2 regions of the Sessilibacter sp. MAH1 genome follow, and region 2 is predicted to be linked to the other one. Evidence: predicted binding sites of a transcription regulator. Region 2 holds the regulator's gene; the other holds the start of a gene.

Region 1 (6,837 bases), on a different contig from region 2:
GCGCTAAAAACTCATGAATAGACGAATGTTCGTTAATTGAAATGTGACTGTGCGTTAGCGCCCAAGCGGATTCCGGTGTAAGGCCAACGCCAAAACAAATTTGAATGTTTTTCTCAGCAAAATATTCTGCCAATTGCTGTTTGATTTTTTCAAGACCAAAAAACAGTTTTAAACTGCCGGAAATTTCCAGCAATAAACCCGGTTGTAAATAAGTGGGTTGGTCTTTATCGGTATTTTTTTCAATAAAACTTTGGCTATTAATTTTAAAAGTCTGTTTGGCTTTGTCACTATCAAGGGTTTCGTTGGTATTGCAACTGTGCAAACGAGTTTCTAACGTTGGCGTATTGTGCAGTTTTACGTAAGGCGTAAAGTCGTAACAGGCATCGGCAAATTTCTGCAAATAAAACCATTCCAGTTGCGTATTTTGTCCAAGGCTTATGTGCGTTAGGCTTTTGTCTAAACCAGTGGATGATTGTGATTGCTCGTGATTGTTAGTGAATAAAGAGTTGTCATCCTTTAATGAAGAGCTTTGAGCCGTTAATAAGGCATCGGCGGTGGATACATTCATTCCCTGACAAACACCCAACGCAAGGGCGCGGTCGTTGGCAAACAACACGCTCTTTTTACCGGCATTGTGGTTAAACACAAAGGTTGGCTTGTGGGCGAACTCTGCTTGGGAATCTTTTGGTGTGTCTGCCAAAAAAACGTCCAATGGCAAACGCGGAAAACGAATGGCTAACCACAACATAACTACTGCCCCGAATTCTGTGGAAAGTGCGTGTTAAGCGGCGTTAACGCCAATGAACCGCGATTAAAATGCAACACCTTTGCGAGCTGTTTACTGGTTTGTGCGGATGAATCTGTTGTGGTTTTGGGTTTAAGTTGATGGTGTTTGGGCGCCCAAAGGTTGGGTCTTGCCAGCACACACTGCTGTGGCCGCTGTTGCCCGCGCTGCTTAGTGATATGCACTAATAAACCTTCAACTGAGAACGCAGCCGTAATACGCAGTGGCGCCGGTGACTGAACCTGCGCCGGGCGCTGTTTGCGAAAACAAAAGCACAAAGCTTGGCTTTGGCTGGCCGCCAGTTGCAGTTTGCGCAATTCGGCGTAACGCCAGTTGAGTTTACCCTCCCACGCCACCACCGACGTACAGCAGCGCGCTTGCAAGATATCGAGCAAAGCACTGATGGCTTGAGCTTTTTTGTGATGCGATTGAATACGCACCACGCGAATGCTGTCGCACCGAATACCCAGCTGACTTAAACCCGGTGCAAACGGCATGGCCGGTGGGTTAAACAGCAGAATCAACCCGGTCTTGTGGCTTAGACTCGCCAAAGCTGGCGCTATAAGCTGCCATTCGCCGTGGCCATTGGCCTTTTGGCCTACATCAATCAATTCCGAAACCGGCCAACCGCCGTTAATCAACAACTTATCTAAAGCTTTGTGTTTGCTGCTAATGACTCGTCCTTGAGTAACTGCTGCACCACGCCAAACATCTTTGCGGCGCAGCAGTTGTTCCAGTAAATCGTTGCTACCGTTGATTGCAGATTGCTCGGAAGAAGTATCGTAAATGATTGTGCTCATACTGTATTTATATACAGTACTTTGGTCTTTGGCAAGATATGGCCACACGCTTTAGCGCAAAGTTTTGTGTACCCACCAGAAAAGCCAGTAAAAACAAGAACTTCATTATTATTGCTGATTGCTATTGAAATTTTTATGCTAATAGTTTTTGTTGGGTAAAAATGTGCAAAAAAGAAGGGTTTTTGAGCGAACAAACATTTCTTAATGGCGTAAAACACCCATAAAGGCATCTAAGAGGCGATCATTTTTACCAATACGGCCGTTTTCTTAACGATGAGATTCCGGTCATTTAAGAAAGAGAGCATTCATTTATGAGAAACTTGATGGTAAATCGACCTGTTATGGGCTTGTTGTTGGCGGCAAGCCTTGCATCACCCGTGTGGGCGGCACCCATAGCGCAAGCGCAAACTGAGCTAAAAGGCTCGCCAGAAGAACTGCGTAACTTTTTGCATCCCCGAGAAAACATCATCAGCCTATCGGCCAGTGCCGAAGAAACCGCGTATTCTGACGAGGCGACCCTGAGTTTAGTCGTAACCACCGAAGAAAAAGCCTTGGCGCAATCCATCGAAAAGAACGCAGCTTTGCGTGATTCTATTCGAGCTACCTTGTTAAAAAGCGGCATTAAGGTTGAAGACATCAACAATTCTAAGTTTTCCAGCTCGCCGCAATACGGCTGGTTTGGCAAAAAGCCGAGCAGCTTTGAGGTGGTAAACCGCGTTGCCATTAAAATCACCACCGAAGAACAACTTAAAACCGTCGCCAAGCTTGCCGATGAACATGAAGAAATTATCTTGGGCGGCACCGAGTTTAAACACTCCGCCAAAGAAGAGTTTGAGAAAAAGGTAAAAGAAGAAGCCTTAAATAAAATTCTGGCCGAACAAAAGGTCTACGAAAGCAAGCTCGGCGTAAAACTCACACCGGTTGCCTTTTACGATCAACCCATTCAATTTGCTGCCACCCGTGGCGCGTTTGAGATAGAAGAGGTTGTGGTGCAACGTCGACAAAAAAGTAACGATAGTTATGCTGCTGAAGCGTTTGCGAGTTCACCTGTTAGCCAACAGGCCAGCAGTTTTGACGAGGTAACCTACCGCGCCAATATTCGTGTTGAGTTTAAAGTTGAGTCGGCTCGATAATTTTGGGCAATGGTTGTTGCAAATCGAGCCGTGGCATAATGGTGTTCTTGATAAGACACTTCATAAACGTTAGGAACCTCTGATTAACTCATCCATGATTTAATCAGAAGACATAATCAGCCCTGTTGATGTTTGGTGAAAGCTCAACGGGGCTTTTTGCAACAATAACCATAAAGAATTCAATATGTTACCAGCAGACTCTCATTCTACCTCACAACGAACAGCCGCTTTGATTGGTATCGCTCGTCGAGCAGAAAAGCGCGCAGCCATGGAAACGCTGCCAGAAAGCTGGATTACTCAACAATCCGGTGTGCAAGGTGATTCCCGAGGCAAACCCAGTCGTCGCCAAGTTACGGTGCTTAGCAAGCAAGCTTGGGAAGCAGCTTGTGCAGAAGTCAGCAGCGAAACACAACCTTGGACGATTCGTCGCGCTAACTTGCTGATTGATGGTTTTGATTTTAGTGAACAATACGTTGGTAAAAAAATTACCATTGGTGAGTTGGTACTAGAAGTTATGATTGAAACCGATCCGTGTTTTCGAATGGATGAACAACTCGATGGCCTACAAGCAGCGTTAAAACCCGATTGGCGTGGGGGCGTTTGCTGTAAGGTTATTAACGACGGATTTGTTCGCCTAGGTGATACAGTTGAAATAAATTAATGTTGCACAAAAAACTTTGTGTTTAATGCTTGAAGTTTTTTATTTCACGCCCATATTGATTCGCCACAAAATTAAATTATTGCGTGGCGATTTAGATTTTTGAACAGCATTAACAAAATCCTAAAACTGTAGGAACCTCTGATTAACTCATTCATGATTTAATCAGAGGATAGAAATTGACAATGCGATTTCCAATTTCTTCACAATTTCAATCACTTACCGGTCTTGAAATTGACGACACATCCGTGTGCCGCGAAAAACTCTAGGTTAAGCAGAGTTTCCTAAACCTGCTTTTTTATTTTTAGCTAATTTTATTCCTGCCTAATACAAAGCACACTACAACCAATTTAGCCTTTGTTGTTTGCGACGGTTAAAAAAATTATTTTTTTACCCTTGAAGTTTTCCAACACGAACTCATATTTATAGTAAGACGCAGAGAAGATACTCTTTAAAGAAAGTTTTCTGAAAGGGATTCTTTTCTAAAGGAAACTGTTTTTAAAAGGAAAGTTTTCAAAAGAAGTTGTTTTCAAAAGTGTCTTACCCAATGTAATGCTAAATGCTTTTTCGCAATGTTAATTTAATCGTTAATTAACTTGGATTTTAATTTTTTTGAAAAGAAATTTTAAAAACCTTAAAAAAGAAACTTGAAATCCCGAAAATCATCCTCAAATTATTTATTAAGAGATCGACTCTAAGAGTGTTCTCGAAATTAAATCGTATTGCTTCCAAGGAGAATATGTAATGAAATCTATCGACTTAAGCCCACTTTACCGTAACAGCGTTGGTTTTGATCATCTTGCGTCTTTATTAAATAACGCGATGCGTACCGACAGTGTTAATGTGAGTTATCCACCCTACAATATTGAAGTGCTCGGCGAAAATAAATACGCCATTACCTTATCGGTTGCAGGCTTTGCACAAGACGAACTCGACATTAATGTCGATCGAGGAATTTTAACGGTGCGCGGTAAAAAAGCGTCATCAGAAGAAAGACGATTCTTGCATCAAGGTATTGCAAATCGATCTTTCGAAAGAAAATTTAATTTGGCCGATCACGTAGAAGTAAAAGAAGCCGATTTATCTAACGGTTTGCTAACCATTAACTTGCTGCGTGAAATTCCAGAAGCCATGAAACCAAGAAGTATTGCGATTAATGGTGTCCAACCCGCCATTGAAAACAAGCGTCAAGATACTCGTGACGATGCAGTTAACGACCAAATCGACGTTGCCCAGACCAGTGCTGCATAATAAAACGCGGTCAATAGGGTTGTAGTAGCTGACGACGAGTCATCAGACAAGAGATTCGTCCGATGCGAGACCTAAAAATAAACTGAAGAAAATGAAAGATTCGCGAATAAAAAAACCGGCTTATGCCGGTTTTTTTATGGATTCTATAGCGTGCTTCTTAACTGAATTTCTGGGTTTTCCTGTAATTAGAATCTGCAAAAAAGCGGGCAGATAAGCAATGATCTGGTGACTTAAAATTGCAATAACAAACCAAGCAGGAGTTACAATAAAAAAGTAGACGATGTAAGGAAATTCGAGATCTTTACCAAAAAAGAGCTGCCAAGCGCCCCAGGTTAAAATAAAGAAGACGTTGTGCGCTAAAAAGATAAAGTAGGTGGATTTATCGAGTTTACCAATCCAATGGTTAAAGCGTGTTTGTGTCAACAAATAGGCTGCATAGATTGCCACAGCACTTACGGCAAAACGTTTAATGGTTTGATAACCGGGAACATCAAAAATATCGACGCCGTTAAAGGCTAGCCAATATTCTCTAACAAGCACCGCAACACTGAGAGCAAGTGTTAACCATTTGATGTTGTGAATAGGTTTAAAATCATTAAAGCGATAGCAATAAACAATGCCTAAACCAAAAAATACCAAAATAATGCCCCGCGTTACGACGGGTTGAAAGGTGATTGTGTTATCAATTAACAGCAATAAAACAACCAATAACCAAGAAATGCGTTTGGCTAACCAAATTAAAATGGGTGATAGAAAGGCACAAGCGAAAATATCGTGAAGGAAATTTAGGCTTTCGGACGATGATCCATTAAAGAAGCCCAAGAGTCTTAAAAATACAATCTGAAATGCATCCAATCCTTCTAGATCGTCAATGACCTGAATAGATACACCCGTTGGCGCTAGAATACCAAAGCCAATAACGATAATGGCGCCGTTCCAAAATACCATAGGAACGATCAGTGATTTAAGTCGATTAACGACAACATTAAGCCATTTTTGATAGTTGGAGTTGTCATTGTTGGCGTAATTGTGAACAATTAAAAAGCCGCTGATAAAACTCAAGGCCGTAACACTGGCGCGACCAAGAATATCGGCTAGGAATACATTAATGGCCTGAAGATAGCTTGGCATGCTATCAACAGCACCCAAACCCGGTGGGATGTGCACAATGCACATAAAAAAAATACAAATAAAACGACAATATTTTATTTGTAGAGAAGTTTGGTCATCTATTTTTCGAATTTCCATGCCTTCCTCAACAGCTGCATGTTATTTGCTTCCTTGAAAACCTTGCAACGGCGTCAATTCACAGTGCAGTCATCATAACACCATAGTAATTCAGTGATCAAAAGACGGGAAACCGGCACGACTTACAGTTGCTGAGTAATTAAACAGATGGTCATCCAAGTGATTAAATAATAGCGATCAATAAACGAGTAAATTAAATAGTGTTGCTTGTGCTTGAATAATTTGCAGTGCTAAAGATGTTGCACGAAAGACTCAGAAAAATCGTAAATAAGTTGTCGGTTCTCTAGGGTTAATGGATTAATTATCTCTTCTGGTGGCTGTATTGAATACACTGTTGATGGCTGTACTCAACCTAATGAAAGAATAATCCATTGGTCTAGACATGGTTTGAGCGCCAATCGGCGTATCTTGGCGAAGTAACCAAATAGCGCGCCTGTATCATTACCGGCAGAGACGAATCTTGTTGGTATTTGAGGCACCGATTGTTCGACTCATTGTCGTCAATTACGGGCCGTTAATTTATAGCGAAAACAATGGATTTAGGTGATTTATATACGAAAATATTTGGCTACCCAAACAATGATTCGGTAAAGCATAAAATTTATCATCAAAGAAACGCCAATTAACACGGGGTTTTCTGTATGAAAATCAGTGATTTTGGTATCGAGTATTTAATCAGCTGCCGACGTTAGCGATAGATCGCGTATCGCTGGTGTAATTAGGTTAATTAACGTTTGAGTGATTTTCTGGTAAATCTTGATCACACTGGAAATTGCGATTAAATACGCTTTACTCATACAAGGTTTGTTGGGTTTGGCATGAGTTATATTATGGATTCTACATATAAAGAAAGCGATCTTGTTAGATGCGGTCGATGCCGAGACGAATCGGGTTTAGATTTTGATTTTACAATGGCATTTCAACCGATTGTTAACTTACGTAATAAAGAAATTTTTGGCTACG
Region 2 (12,490 bases):
TCTAAAACGTAATCAGCCGTTGCCTCTAGTTTGTCTTCATGAATGTCAAAGTGGGTCGCGCCCGCTAATGCAGCGTTATAAATACGCTGCGCTTGAGCACGAATTGTTTTGGGTAGAAACAGAGTTTCTAGAGTTTTGGCATCTACAGACATAGCGATTGATTAATCCAGATCTCGACCTTTAACTTTTTCGAGTTGCTCACCTTGTTTGGCACCGGCAACAGAAAAATATCCAGCAGCTTTTTTAGCTTCAATCTCAACTTGCGCATCTGGCGGAATTAAATCGTCAGGAATACTCAGGCGATTTATAACTTCAATACCGCTATTTACAATGGCATCGTGTTTCATATTGCTCATTGAATGCAAGTTGTGAATTTTGGTGATACCAAAAAAGTGCAATACATCCGGCATTAATTCTTGGAAGCGTGCATCTTGAACACCCGCAACACATTCAGTACGTTCAAAATAAGTTGCTGCGCTATCGCCGCCTTTTTGACGTTTACGCGCGTTGTACACCAAGAATTTAGTGACTTCACCTAATGCACGGCCTTCTTTTCGGAAATAAACAATTAAGCCAACACCACCACGTTGAGCCGTACGAACAGCGTCTTCGATACCGTAAGTAAGATAAGGGCGACATGTGCAAATATCTGACCCAAATACATCGGAACCATTACACTCGTCGTGTACACGACAGGTAAGTTCTACTTCTGGATTTGAAAGATCAGAAACATTTCCGAATACATAGGCGGTAGTGCTACCAATGGGTGGCAGTAAGATTTTTAAATCTGATCGCGTGACAAGCTCTGGGAACATGCCGCCGGTTTCGCGGAAAAGAATTTTACGCAGAGCCGCTTCGGTTAAACCAAATCGCTTAGCGATACTGGGTAAATGCCAAACGGGATCAATAGCAATTTTAGTAACGCGTACATCACCAGAAGCGGTTACAAATTTTCCGTCAGCTTCTAGGCGTTTTTCGCGAATGGCTTCTTTAATTTCAGGAAGCTGTAAATGTGCTTTGGTAACGGCGATGGTTGGTTGAATGTTGTAACCACTCTCTAAATAATCACCAAAGTCTTCAACAATGTTTGCGCCCCAAGGATCAAGAGAAATGATCTTATCGGGCATACTCCACGATGGTTGTGGAGAAATTGTATCGGTGGGTTGGGTATTGTTTAAGTCTGGCTTGTGCGCCTTAGGAAACTTACCCGATGCAATGGATAAAGCTCGGTAGATGGTGTAACTACCGCTATGGCTACCAATACAATTTCGGTGCGCACGCTCGGTTACGGTACCCACTACCGGGCCACGTTCTTGAGGAGTAGCCGCGCCCCAATTAATGGGCGGAATACTCGGCAAATCGATTGTGTGAGAGGTCAGACGGATGTGATCTCGTACAATGCTTTCTTTAGTACTAGCGATATCTGTGCTCATAGTGAACCCTCCAGCGTCCAAGCTATTAATACAAATCACGTTAACCGATTAACTTTCATTGGTCAAATAAAATGTCACTTTCCTGTACGATAAAGTATAGCCATTAAACTGTGACGAAAATTGGCTGAATACACCGGAAGATAATCGTCGTTGGCGGGTAACCAAGGACGTAAGTTATTTAAAGAAAATTAGGTGACGTGAAAGTGAATATTGAGTTGTTATTTTTAAAAATATCGGAGAATTTAGACGAAAAACATGTAAGAACTCTGATATTTATAAGGTAAAAAATTTTTATTTTTAAGGAAACTCTGATTAACCTAGAGTTTCCCTCGACACAAGGATGTGTCGCCAATTTCAAGAACGGTAAGTGATTGAAATTGTGAAGAAATTGGAAATCGTATTTTCAATTTCTGTCCTCTGATTAAATCATGGATGAGTTAATCAGAGGTTCCTTAAATAATACAAAAATGTAAAAAAGTTTTCTTTGGGGTTATTACCCACTTTTTGTCTAAAAAAAGCGGGTAATAAAAACGGTGTTAAGATTCCTCTGAACGACTTAGGTAGCCAGCAACGACTTGTTTGGGCGTATTGATAGCGGCGTTTTCAACCCAAGCAACCACAGCGTAGCCTTCCACCTCGTGATCGTACTGACTGTCAATTTGGCCAGTCCAGTTATCGCGGTTTTTATCCAGCTTTTGCCAATCGAGCACCACAAAGTCGTGTTCAAGGTTGCGGCCATGATTTTCACCACGTTTTACGGAAGTCTTAATGCCCATACCAAGCAGTGCAAAATTAACGTCGCCGATGTCACTTAGTTCACCGGAATAACTGATTTGGTAACGTCCATTCTCAACGTTCAGCTGTAATACGGCTTTATTTTCTGGGGTTTGTACTTTGTCTAGTACGTATTCCAATGAGGGATTGCTGAACCAGCTGCGCCATTCTTGCCCAGAAACGATAAACCCAGGCGTGTAGACGGAGTTAATTTGGCCGTCGTTTTGGTATTTGCGCTGACGATCTGAATATCGTTGTGACGAGAAACGATCTTTCCAACCCAAATAATTCCAGTAGTCTACGTGGAATGCCATAGGAACGTATTCGGTCCACAAGCCTTCGGCTTGATCAAGCTTACGCAACCAGCGATCGGCTCTTGGGCAGCTGCTACAGCCTTCTGAGGTGTATAGCTCTAGCAAGACCGGTGGTTTATCTTGGCTGGTTAAATCTGCGGTTAGTGTTGATAGCTTTTGTTCCGCAAAGGCGAAACAAGAAACAAGTGTTAGGGCGCATCCGGTAACTATTTTCATAATGAAACTCACCTGAAAAGACTTTCCTAAGATTATTGGATAAGTACTTCGGCTAAATCCTCACAAGATAGTCACTTTTGAGCGGATTGGTACTCTTATACAAAAATACAGTAAAAGATAATTTGATATTAGCTCAGCGCATAAAGTGGCGCTCACTTTCGATTCCAATCATACGCAGTGATAAAAATCGACGACACATCCTTGTGCCTGTGATATCTCCGGTTCAATCAGGGCTTTCTATAAACCAGCTTATATCTTATTACGTCGGCTTCGGCTTTTTAAGAAGACGATGAAAAGAATAACAATGATTAAACAGCCTATACTTGCGGGCACCAACGCGCTTTTTACAGCACCGTCGAAGGCGAGAAAATCAGGATAACCGGTTTTCCATAGCGTCCACTCATAACCTACGGTACTGGCGAGCTGAGCGTTGCCGCTGGCAAGAACGATGATTGCGTCTTTGCCGTTAGGTTCGATCCGCAATGCGGTGTTAATAGCGGGACTGTTAGCGCCGTCGTGACCAAACACAAAATCATTATTGTTCGTTGGCGCATACAGCATTGCCCCCAATCCCCATATGGGAGCACCTAATACGTAGCCAGTGGGTTCACGCATGAGCTTGTGGTATTCGTCGCTCATTGGTTTGTTGATGTTTGCGTCTTGATCCAAAAATGCTGCGATAAATTTCGCTAGATCGTTTGGGCTTGACGATAATCCTGTTGCTGCATTTGAAGCATATTGAAAGAAGAGAATTTTTTCGCTGTTTTCGTTGTAAATATTGGCTGTATTGGTTAAATCTCCCAAATAGTTATAGGTTGATCGATCCAAGTCGAGGGGATTAAAAACCGATGTTTGCATCCAGTCAGCAAAGGGTTTTCCCGTTACCTCTTCAATTAATAATTCCAGAATTAAATAACCACCACCGGAATATTGCCACTGGGTCGCCGGAGGTATTCCTATTGCTATAACTTTATTTTCATCAGCAGAGGCGCGAGGGTGTTGTAAAGACTCTTCGATAGAGGGTAAAGATTCTTCTGCTGTATAATCGCCAAAACCTAAACCATCGGTTAAACCTGCTGTGTGTGAAAGCAACAGACGTGTTGTCACCAAATTATTATCGAATTCACTCTCAGGCAGATGCCAGCGCGTTAAATAATTCTCAATAGGTTCATCGAGATTTATTTTGCCGTCTTCAACCAATTGCATTACGCCGTAGGCTGCAAATAATTTACTCATGGATGCTAATGGGAATAGGGTATCACCATTAATTTTATCGTTATTCGAATAGTATTTTTCGGTAGCGATCTTGCCATCTTCGATCAATATGAACGCGGTGTTTCCTTGATTTTGAGATTTAATTTTCTCATCAATGGCGGTAATAAATAACTCGGTATTATTTTTAGGCGCAATTGCAGATAACCACCATCCACTTACACCACCATAGACACTGAGCGCAAGCCAAGCCGCTAATAATACAAATAATGTTACAGCCCTAGTAAAATAAATCATTATTATTCCCTAATACAATCTTCTTCGATAAACGCTGTCCTCTGATTAAATCATGGATGAGTTAATCAGAGGTTTCAAAAGCGTCAAAAATTATAAGATGAATTAAGGGGGAGGAAGGTTTACATTGCTCAGAATAACGGCGAATTCTGATATCGAGAATAATTACTGTGATTTATATTCGAGTGGATTTTAGGCGAGTGAATTCTAGGCGTGGTTGGCAGAGCAAACAAAAAGCAGTAAACGATAAGGGCGTTATTATTAGCCCTTAATTCCGGAAATATAAGCCGCGGTGCGTTCGTCTTTGGGACCAGAGAAAAGTTGCCGAGTATTATTAAATTCAATCAGTTTGCCGGCACCATTTTGCGTCCAAAAGAACGCGGTATAGTCAGAAATACGTTTAGCTTGAGCTAAATTGTGGGTAACAATTACCACGGTGTATTTATCTCGCAGGCTCGAAATTAATTCTTCAACAATGCCCGACGATATGGGGTCAAGCGCGCTACAAGGTTCGTCCATCAGTAAAACTTCTGGCTCCAAAACCAACGCTCGGGCAATGCACAAGCGCTGTTGTTGACCACCCGATAGCGATAGTGCAGAGGTATTCAGGCGATCTTTAACCTCGTCCCAAAGACCAACGGCTTTTAAGGCGTTTTCTATTTTTTCGATTCTCTCGGCTCGATTTTTAAAACCGTGTTCCTTCAGTGGAATATCCAGATTCTTAAAAATAGAGAGTGGAAAAGGATTCGGTTTTTGAAAAATCATTCCCACACGGCGGCGAAGACTTAATAGATCAACATTATTTTGGGTAAGATTTTCACCGTCAAAATGTATTTCGCCGGTAACGGTTACTTGATTGTTTAATTTTGATAACTGATTGAGTGTGGTTAAAAAACTGGTTTTACCACAGCCCGAAGGACCAATAAGCGCGGTAATTTTACCCCGATGTAAACTTAACGAAATGCCATTAACGGCAAGTTTTTTACCGTAATAAATAGCCAGTTCGTTCACTTTGATGTGTGCGGGTGCACGACTCTCGATGATGTCTTCCGATAATCTGGGAGCTAGGGTTTCTGCAACAATCATCTGTAATGTCCACTGCGTTTAAACCAAGAGTCGATAAAGCCTTGGGCTAGAGTATTTAAAAGAATAATTAGCACAATCAATATTAAGGCTGAGCCATAGGCGGTTTCATCACCGCCGGTTACGTTCATGGTGAGATCATAAATGTGTACCGCCAGAACACGTGCTGAATCGAAAATTGATTCAGGCATGCGATCGACATAACCGCTGGTAAACAACAGTGCCGCTGTTTCGGCAGTAGCTCGGCCAATGGATAAGATGAGTCCGGCGATGATTGCAGGTTTTGCCGCTGGTAATAGTATTTTCCAAATCACAACAGAGCGGCGCATACCTAAAGCTAGGCCGCCCAAACGCCAGTCAGATTGTACCGATCGAATTCCAGATTCACAGGTGCGAATAAATACCGGCAAAATCATACAGGCAAGCGTTAATCCGCCGGACAAGAGTGAATATCCTAAGCCTAAATAAATGCAGAAAAAGGCATTGCCGAACAGTCCGTACACGATAGATGGAACTCCAGCGAGCACATCCAAAATAATACCTACGTGTAGCGTATGCGATTGATTTTGAGAAAACTCCGCCAACCAAATAGCCGCAGAAATTCCGAGTGGCAACGCAATAACAAGTGCGATAATTAATACATATAAAGTGGAAACCAAAATGGGTGCGATGCCGCCAGCACGGCCAGCATCTTCGGGTTCGGAAATTAAAAATTCCCACGAGACAACCGAAATACCTTTAATAATAACATCGCCAATAATCCAGCCGAATGTTGCAATCACTAACGCAATAATTGCATAGATACCTAATGAAAAAGCTCGATCAATCATGGGAGACGGTTCTCCCTTTATTAAAAAGATAAGAGGCTAAATAAGCCAGAATCCAGACAATAATCGTCAACAACAAGCCAGATACATACAAGCTGGCGCGGTGGTCGCCAAGGGCGTAAGCCATTTCTAAGGCAATATTGGCGGTTAATGCGCGCACTGGTGCAAACAGGCTAGAAGGCATTTGTACAACATTGCCTGCAACCATTAAAACCACCATGGTTTCGCCCAAGGCTCGCGCACTCGCTAACAATACGCCACTCATAATTCCCGATCGGGCAGCCGGTACTGCGATGGCTAAGATTTGCGTTTTTTGCGTAAGTCCCAGTGCTTGCGCTCCGGCTAAAATCGAGCGATCGACACTGGTCAGTGCAGCGTAACTGGTTAGCGCTAGGGTTGGTAATATCATCAGCGATAGTACGACTGCTCCGGCAAGCACGCTGGTGCCGGGCGCTTTAATTTGGCCAATAAGAGGCACAAGCTCAGTTAGGCCCCAAAGGCCTAAAACAACAGATGGAATACCGGCAAGCAAATTTAAGAGGGATTGAAAGGATTTTTTAACCCAACCCTTGGCGTAAAATTCGAGAAAAATAGCGCAAGCTAAGCCAACGGGAAGTGCAATAACCAGCGATCCAAAGGTCAATACCAAAGAGGCGAATATCATTGGCGTCATGCCAAATAAGCCTTCTAACGGGTACCATCCAGTTTGACTGAAAAAGCTTAACCAGCGGCCATCGGCCACCAACGACCAAGATTCGTACAGTAAAAAGCCGAGTATCAAACACAACAAGGCTGCGCAGACAAACGACAGGGCGCCCATGATTGTGGCAACGCCAAAATCGAGCTTACTGTCGCATTGAAATGGGCGAAGCTTTATCGACAACGGTAACGAACCTACTTAGAAAATGGATAGGCTTAAGGTGCTACGAAAAATTGATTTTCGATCAAATCTAAAACGTCTATAGATTGCGCAAACTCAATAAAACTTGCTGCAAAACCTTCTGGTTGCGCCTTGGTAACCAGATTGAGTGGTCTTGATAACGGATACTCGCCACTGGCAACGCCCTTTACGGTGGCTTCTTTGCCATCCATTGGTAAAAGCTTGATGGGGGTGCCGCGATTGTGTTCGAACTCTGCGGTGCCGATGGACACATATCCGATGGCGCCAGGATTACCAGAAACGGTTTTAATACCTTGCTGGTTATCGCCGATAACAACTTGAGGACGAATTTGGCTATTTTTTAGCTCAAAAAAATGCAGAAAAAGTTCCAAAGTAGAACGACCTTCTGCTTTATTTACCACCGTAATCTCAAGGTTGGGGCCGTCTACATCTGCCCAATTACGAATTTTTCCTTGATAGATATCGATAATTTGCTGACGAGATAACTCTTTGACAGTATTCGACGAGTGAACAATGATACCAATACCATCGAGTGCAATGAGGTGAGCGGTTAAGTCTTGTTCAGATTCTTTCAATGCTCTAGAAACCATACCTATATCGGCAAGGCCGACGCGAGCATCATTCACCCCGCGGGATGAACCGCCGGTTTGAACGTCAATACGTACATCAGGGTTATTTTTTTCAAAGCGTTTGGCCATCTCAAGCGCAAGCGGTGCAACCGTGCTCGAACCGGTAAGAGTTAGGCGTTCCGCCGCTAGAGATAAATTACTTAAAAAAGCGATAGAAACTACACCAAGAAGACAGAAAAGTCTTGATAACTGACTCGAATGAGCTCTTTGTGTGAAAATTCGCGTGACTAAGCTCATTTTTTATCTCTTTGCTTAAATAGAAGTGATTATTATCCAAAAAATTTGGCTTCGGTTTTGGAAATTATGCTAATTAAATTACTCCAGTTTCAAGCGCTACATCAATTTTGTGAGATATTGTTTAAATATGAAAAAGTAAATATTTTATGCTTTATGATGTTTTACCTGTGAATATATGTTTATTCGAGTATTTTTTATCTTCAATCTTTAAATGCTTTTGATTTACACATCTTTAATTTAATCGACAAATGGACATTGCAACGTTATTTACTGTTTGTTGTGATAAGTCGATTTTTGTGAAGCATTAAAATTATGTATTTTTATTTATATAAACGATTATGTGTATGGAAAACTTTGGCTAACCCAGATATTAGAACTCGCATTGTCAATTTTTTTCTCTCTGATCAAATCATCGATGAGTTTTATAAATTAATTCATCCATATATAAAAGCTGATTAAAAATTTTCGAACACATCTTAACCTGCACTGGTGTGTTTTTTATTTTGAAGTATCGACTAAGGAGTAATTTTTATAGCTTATACCGGGCGCGTTAAAAACCGAGGTGGTTTGTTTGGTATCTTGTTTGAATTGGTTTAGATTAGCCTGAACCTTAAATGATCAAGTAGAGTTTTTTAGTTTTATTTGATCTTTTCAATTATTAGTAAACTCTAAACGACGCTTCAATTAACTCAGAGATTCGAGCGATGCAGGTATGAGTTGCCAATTTTAGAAAGTATAAGTGAGGTAGGTTCTGAGTGGTGTTGTGAGTTGTGTTGTGAGCGAATTGGAAATTGTATTTTCAACTACTTTCCTTTGATTAAACTACGGAATCATTAATGAAAGATTCTTAACCTTATGTTTTGATGAGTTTCTTATGCCGTAAATATTTTTGTGAATGGATCTAATTCGAAAATAAATGGCTGTGATTAACAGAAATACTTTTTTAGAAGTATTGTTTAGAAGTATTTTGTGTTTCTTTTTGTACCTAATGATGGTGACTTAAAAGTCAATAAATAATTAGGTTGGGGAATCTATATTTCGAATTAATCAGTTTTTGTAAAAAATTGAGTTTTTAGTTTTAAGAAATTTTAAGCCTGCTTAGGCGGCAGTCATTAAAAATAAGACTGAAAGAGCGGGGTGGCGACCGAATAAACAAAGCAATTACACTGTTGTTAATTCTGTATTTATATAAATGTTTTAATAATTGTAGATGCGTTGTATTGCTTGCAGACAGTTACTTAACGTAAGAACAATAAATATATTTAACCTTGTTTCACAGTAGCTTTCTTATTCAGGCTTATTCAGATTGTTAATTCTGGTGCGTAACCAGTAATCCAGAACAGTTACCAGTGTTGGCTGCTTGGGTTAATTGCTCAAGTTGTTGGTCGTTAAAACCATCAAAAACGGCAACTACACAATGGCTTGTGCCTGTTATTAATGCTTTTTCGGTGACGGAATATAAATCCGATGTATTGTTAGGATAAATAATGCGAAGATTTTTTAGATTTACGCCGTAGTCAAGCAATACATTTTTATCAATAACTTCATCGCTTACCCAGCTTACCCATCGATTACCCGCTAATTGTGTTTGACGTGCAATCATTGGCAACAATAGTTGATCTAAATTCGAACAATATTTAGAAATTACCAATTGAGTAATGTTGCTTAAAACAGCACCGCTTTGCGATGCTGTTTCTGTATTAGATGCACGTTTGGATAGTGCTCTAATTGACTGTCTAGTAAACGCGGTTGTTTCTGAGATAAAGCCGAATTGATTGACTAAGGAGTCCGTAAACAGAGACATTTGTTGTGCAGAATCCATTTTATTACTCCGTATCAGTAATATAAGTACTTAAAAATCGAATTATTGGGTTTGTCGAATAACGCCGACACTTATACCTTCGATAGCAAATTCCTGCTCTCGAAGGTCAATGGTAATGATGTCAAATTCTTCATTTTCTGGAAGCAACTCAACTATAGAGCGGTTTTTACCGCGTCTTAGACGTTTTACGGTTACTTCATCATCAATACGGGCAACAATAATTTGCCCACTTCTTACTTGGGTTGTTTTGTGAACGGCTAATAAATCACCTTCTAGAATTCCGGCATTTTTCATACTCATGCCGCGAACGCGAAGAAAATAATCTGCTGAGGGCGAGAAAAAAGCGTTATCGATATTGCAATAATTTTCGATATTTTCTTGCGCCAAAATTGGGTAACCCGCTGCCACCAAGCCAATAATGGGTATACCAGACTCCTCAACCTGTTCTTTTAAGCGAATACCTCTAGAGGCACTTGGCACCATCTCAATAGCGCCTTTTCGCTCCAAGGCACGCAAATGTTCCTCTGCGGCGTTGGCTGATTTAAAGCCAAGTGCTAGAGCTATTTCTGCACGCGTAGGAGGAAAGCCGGTTGCATCTATATGTTCACGAATTAAATTTAAAACTTGTTGTTGTCGAGCGGTTAGTTTAATCATGTCTAATATGCTGATTCTTTAAACGTGGGGCGGTAGTTTTTAAGGCGAAACGGCAAAGTTTATTGCAATTGTTTCTTCAAATTAAAAACAGTGTTGGCCGCACTGGGCTGGTCTTATATACAGTGTTTTAGTTTATACAGTGTTTCTACTGTACACGCAACCAGTAAATCAGAATTTAGTCAATGTTCGTTGATTAGAAACGCACGATGTAGAATTGAATTATGCCCGAAGTTTTTTTCTTTTGTAGCCGCAATTATTGACACCTCCCAGACTAAATATTAGTGTGCCCGCTTTTTAATTGCGTAATCTTTATTCGAATTGGATCTATAAATGGGTAATGCCAAGGTTTTAAGTGCCGGGCCAGTTATTCTTGATGTAGCCGGTACCGAGTTGTCGGCGGAAGATCGAGAGCTTTTGATGCATCCAAATGTGGGTGGTGTCATTCTCTTCGCCCGCAACACTAAAACGGCCAAACAAACCGCTCATTTATGTCGCAACATTAAAAATATCCGCGAAAACTTGCTGATTTGTATCGATCAAGAAGGCGGGCGAGTGCAGCGCTTAACGGAGGGCGTAACAACCATTCCGCCTATGGCGTCTTTATCAAAGCTCTACCAGCAGAGCGCAGAAAAAGGCCTGTCATTGGCTCGTGAACTGGGTTGGCTGTTAGCGTTTGAGCTCAGAACTTGCGGTATCGATAACACCTTAGCGCCAGTTTTAGATTTAGACGACAACCAAAACCCCGCTATTGGCTCGCGCTCCTTTTCTATCGATCCTTTAACAACGCTTGCGCTGGCAGAATCGTTTATTTTAGGAATGAACGAAGCGGGTATGCAGGCTGTTGGTAAGCATTTTCCGGGTCACGGATTCGTTAAAGTTGACAGTCACATTGATTTGCCGAGAGATCATCGGCCTCTTGCCGAGATCGCCGCTCGGGACCTAGTTCCTTTCGAGCAGCTGATTAAAAAGTCTTGCCTTGCCGGAGTAATGCCTGCGCATATCGTTTTTGAAGATGTCGATGGCAATCCTGTCGGGTTTTCGGCGCTATGGCTAAAAGACATATTAAGAAAGCGTTATGGTTTTAATGGATTGATATTTAGCGACGATCTGAACATGGCCGGTGCGAAATTAGCTGGTGGTTATTTGGCCGCAGCTGCTACTGCGTTAACCGCCGGTTGTGATTTTGTTTTGATGTGTAACAACCGATCCGGCGCCACCGAAATAGTTGATGGTTTAGATGGTTTTGCGCTTTCTAAACAAGCGTTAAACATTAAAAAAACCATGCTTTGCCACGGCAGTTACGAATTTAATCCGCAACTCAGCCAACGTAGAATGAATATCCTTGACCGGCTAGCAAACGAGCTGTAAACGTTATGGCGCAATTGTACGCAACACTAGTCGAAAACCCGGTCGCGCAGTGTAGCCTTTTGTTATTGGCTACGGTGATTGTCGCGTGGCTGGTGCGCAAGCTATTAAGGCGCTCGCTTTGCCAAGCCAAAAAAACCGTCAATCCTTGGGATGATTGCCTTTTTTACGCCCTTAAAACCCCGCTCAACTTCGCGGTTCTTCTGCTGGGTATCAGCTTTGCCATTTCACTACCTTTTAGCGATCAAGAGCTAATTGTTGAATACGCATTTTCGGCCAGACAATACGGACTTATCCTGTTATTGGCTTGGTTTTTAATTCGCGGTATTCGCCGATCCGAGAAAATTTACCAAAACGAAGTTTCTGCAAATCATAAGATCGACCCAACCACCGCCGCTGCTCTGAGTCGAATTTTGGGTGTTTGCGTAGTGATCTCGACGCTTCTCATTATTCTACAGATGCGTGGATACAGTATTTCTGGGGTGTTAGCCTTTGGCGGCATTGGCGGAATTGCCGTTGGGTTCGCCGCAAAGGATCTGCTAGCTAACTTTTTTGGCGGATTAATGATCCACCTAGATCGACCTTTTAAGGTTGGCGATTGGATTCGCTCCCCAGACAAATCCATTGAAGGTGTGGTTGAACACATTGGCTGGCGCATAACTTGTATTCGTACCTTTGATAAGCGTCCTTTGTACGTACCCAACGCCATCTTTACGCAAATTGCGGTCG

Evidence for each region. Region 2 encodes LexA, which represses DNA repair genes until DNA is damaged. Its sites were predicted from a motif close to ACTGTNTNTANANACAGT; they were not measured.
Region 1: a site for LexA is predicted at 1,585-1,602, ahead of imuA (translesion DNA synthesis-associated protein ImuA). Genes of this name have one in related genera too.

Annotation. Positions count from the first base shown of each region.
Region 1 is NZ_BAAGIC010000010.1:16,484-23,320, forward strand. It holds gene ACYQ28_RS11140 (Y-family DNA polymerase) at 1-748, opposite strand, end outside; gene imuA (translesion DNA synthesis-associated protein ImuA) at 751-1,584, opposite strand; gene ACYQ28_RS11150 (SIMPL domain-containing protein) at 1,908-2,717, shown strand; gene ACYQ28_RS11155 (MOSC domain-containing protein) at 2,902-3,378, shown strand; gene ACYQ28_RS11160 (Hsp20 family protein) at 4,120-4,626, shown strand; gene ACYQ28_RS11165 (acyltransferase family protein) at 4,747-5,874, opposite strand; gene ACYQ28_RS11170 (EAL domain-containing protein) at 6,705-6,837, shown strand, end outside.
Region 2 is NZ_BAAGIC010000004.1:4,516-17,005, reverse strand. It holds gene ACYQ28_RS05145 (DUF1688 family protein) at 1-152, opposite strand, end outside; gene ACYQ28_RS05140 (GTP cyclohydrolase II) at 162-1,433, opposite strand; gene ACYQ28_RS05135 (DUF1223 domain-containing protein) at 1,970-2,737, opposite strand; gene ACYQ28_RS05130 (serine hydrolase domain-containing protein) at 2,987-4,246, opposite strand; gene pstB (phosphate ABC transporter ATP-binding protein PstB) at 4,505-5,329, opposite strand; gene pstA (phosphate ABC transporter permease PstA) at 5,326-6,156, opposite strand; gene pstC (phosphate ABC transporter permease subunit PstC) at 6,149-7,036, opposite strand; gene ACYQ28_RS05110 (phosphate ABC transporter substrate-binding protein) at 7,069-7,920, opposite strand; gene ACYQ28_RS05105 (hypothetical protein) at 9,230-9,742, opposite strand; gene lexA (transcriptional repressor LexA) at 9,785-10,396, opposite strand; gene nagZ (beta-N-acetylhexosaminidase) at 10,727-11,764, shown strand; gene ACYQ28_RS05090 (mechanosensitive ion channel family protein) at 11,770-12,490, shown strand, end outside.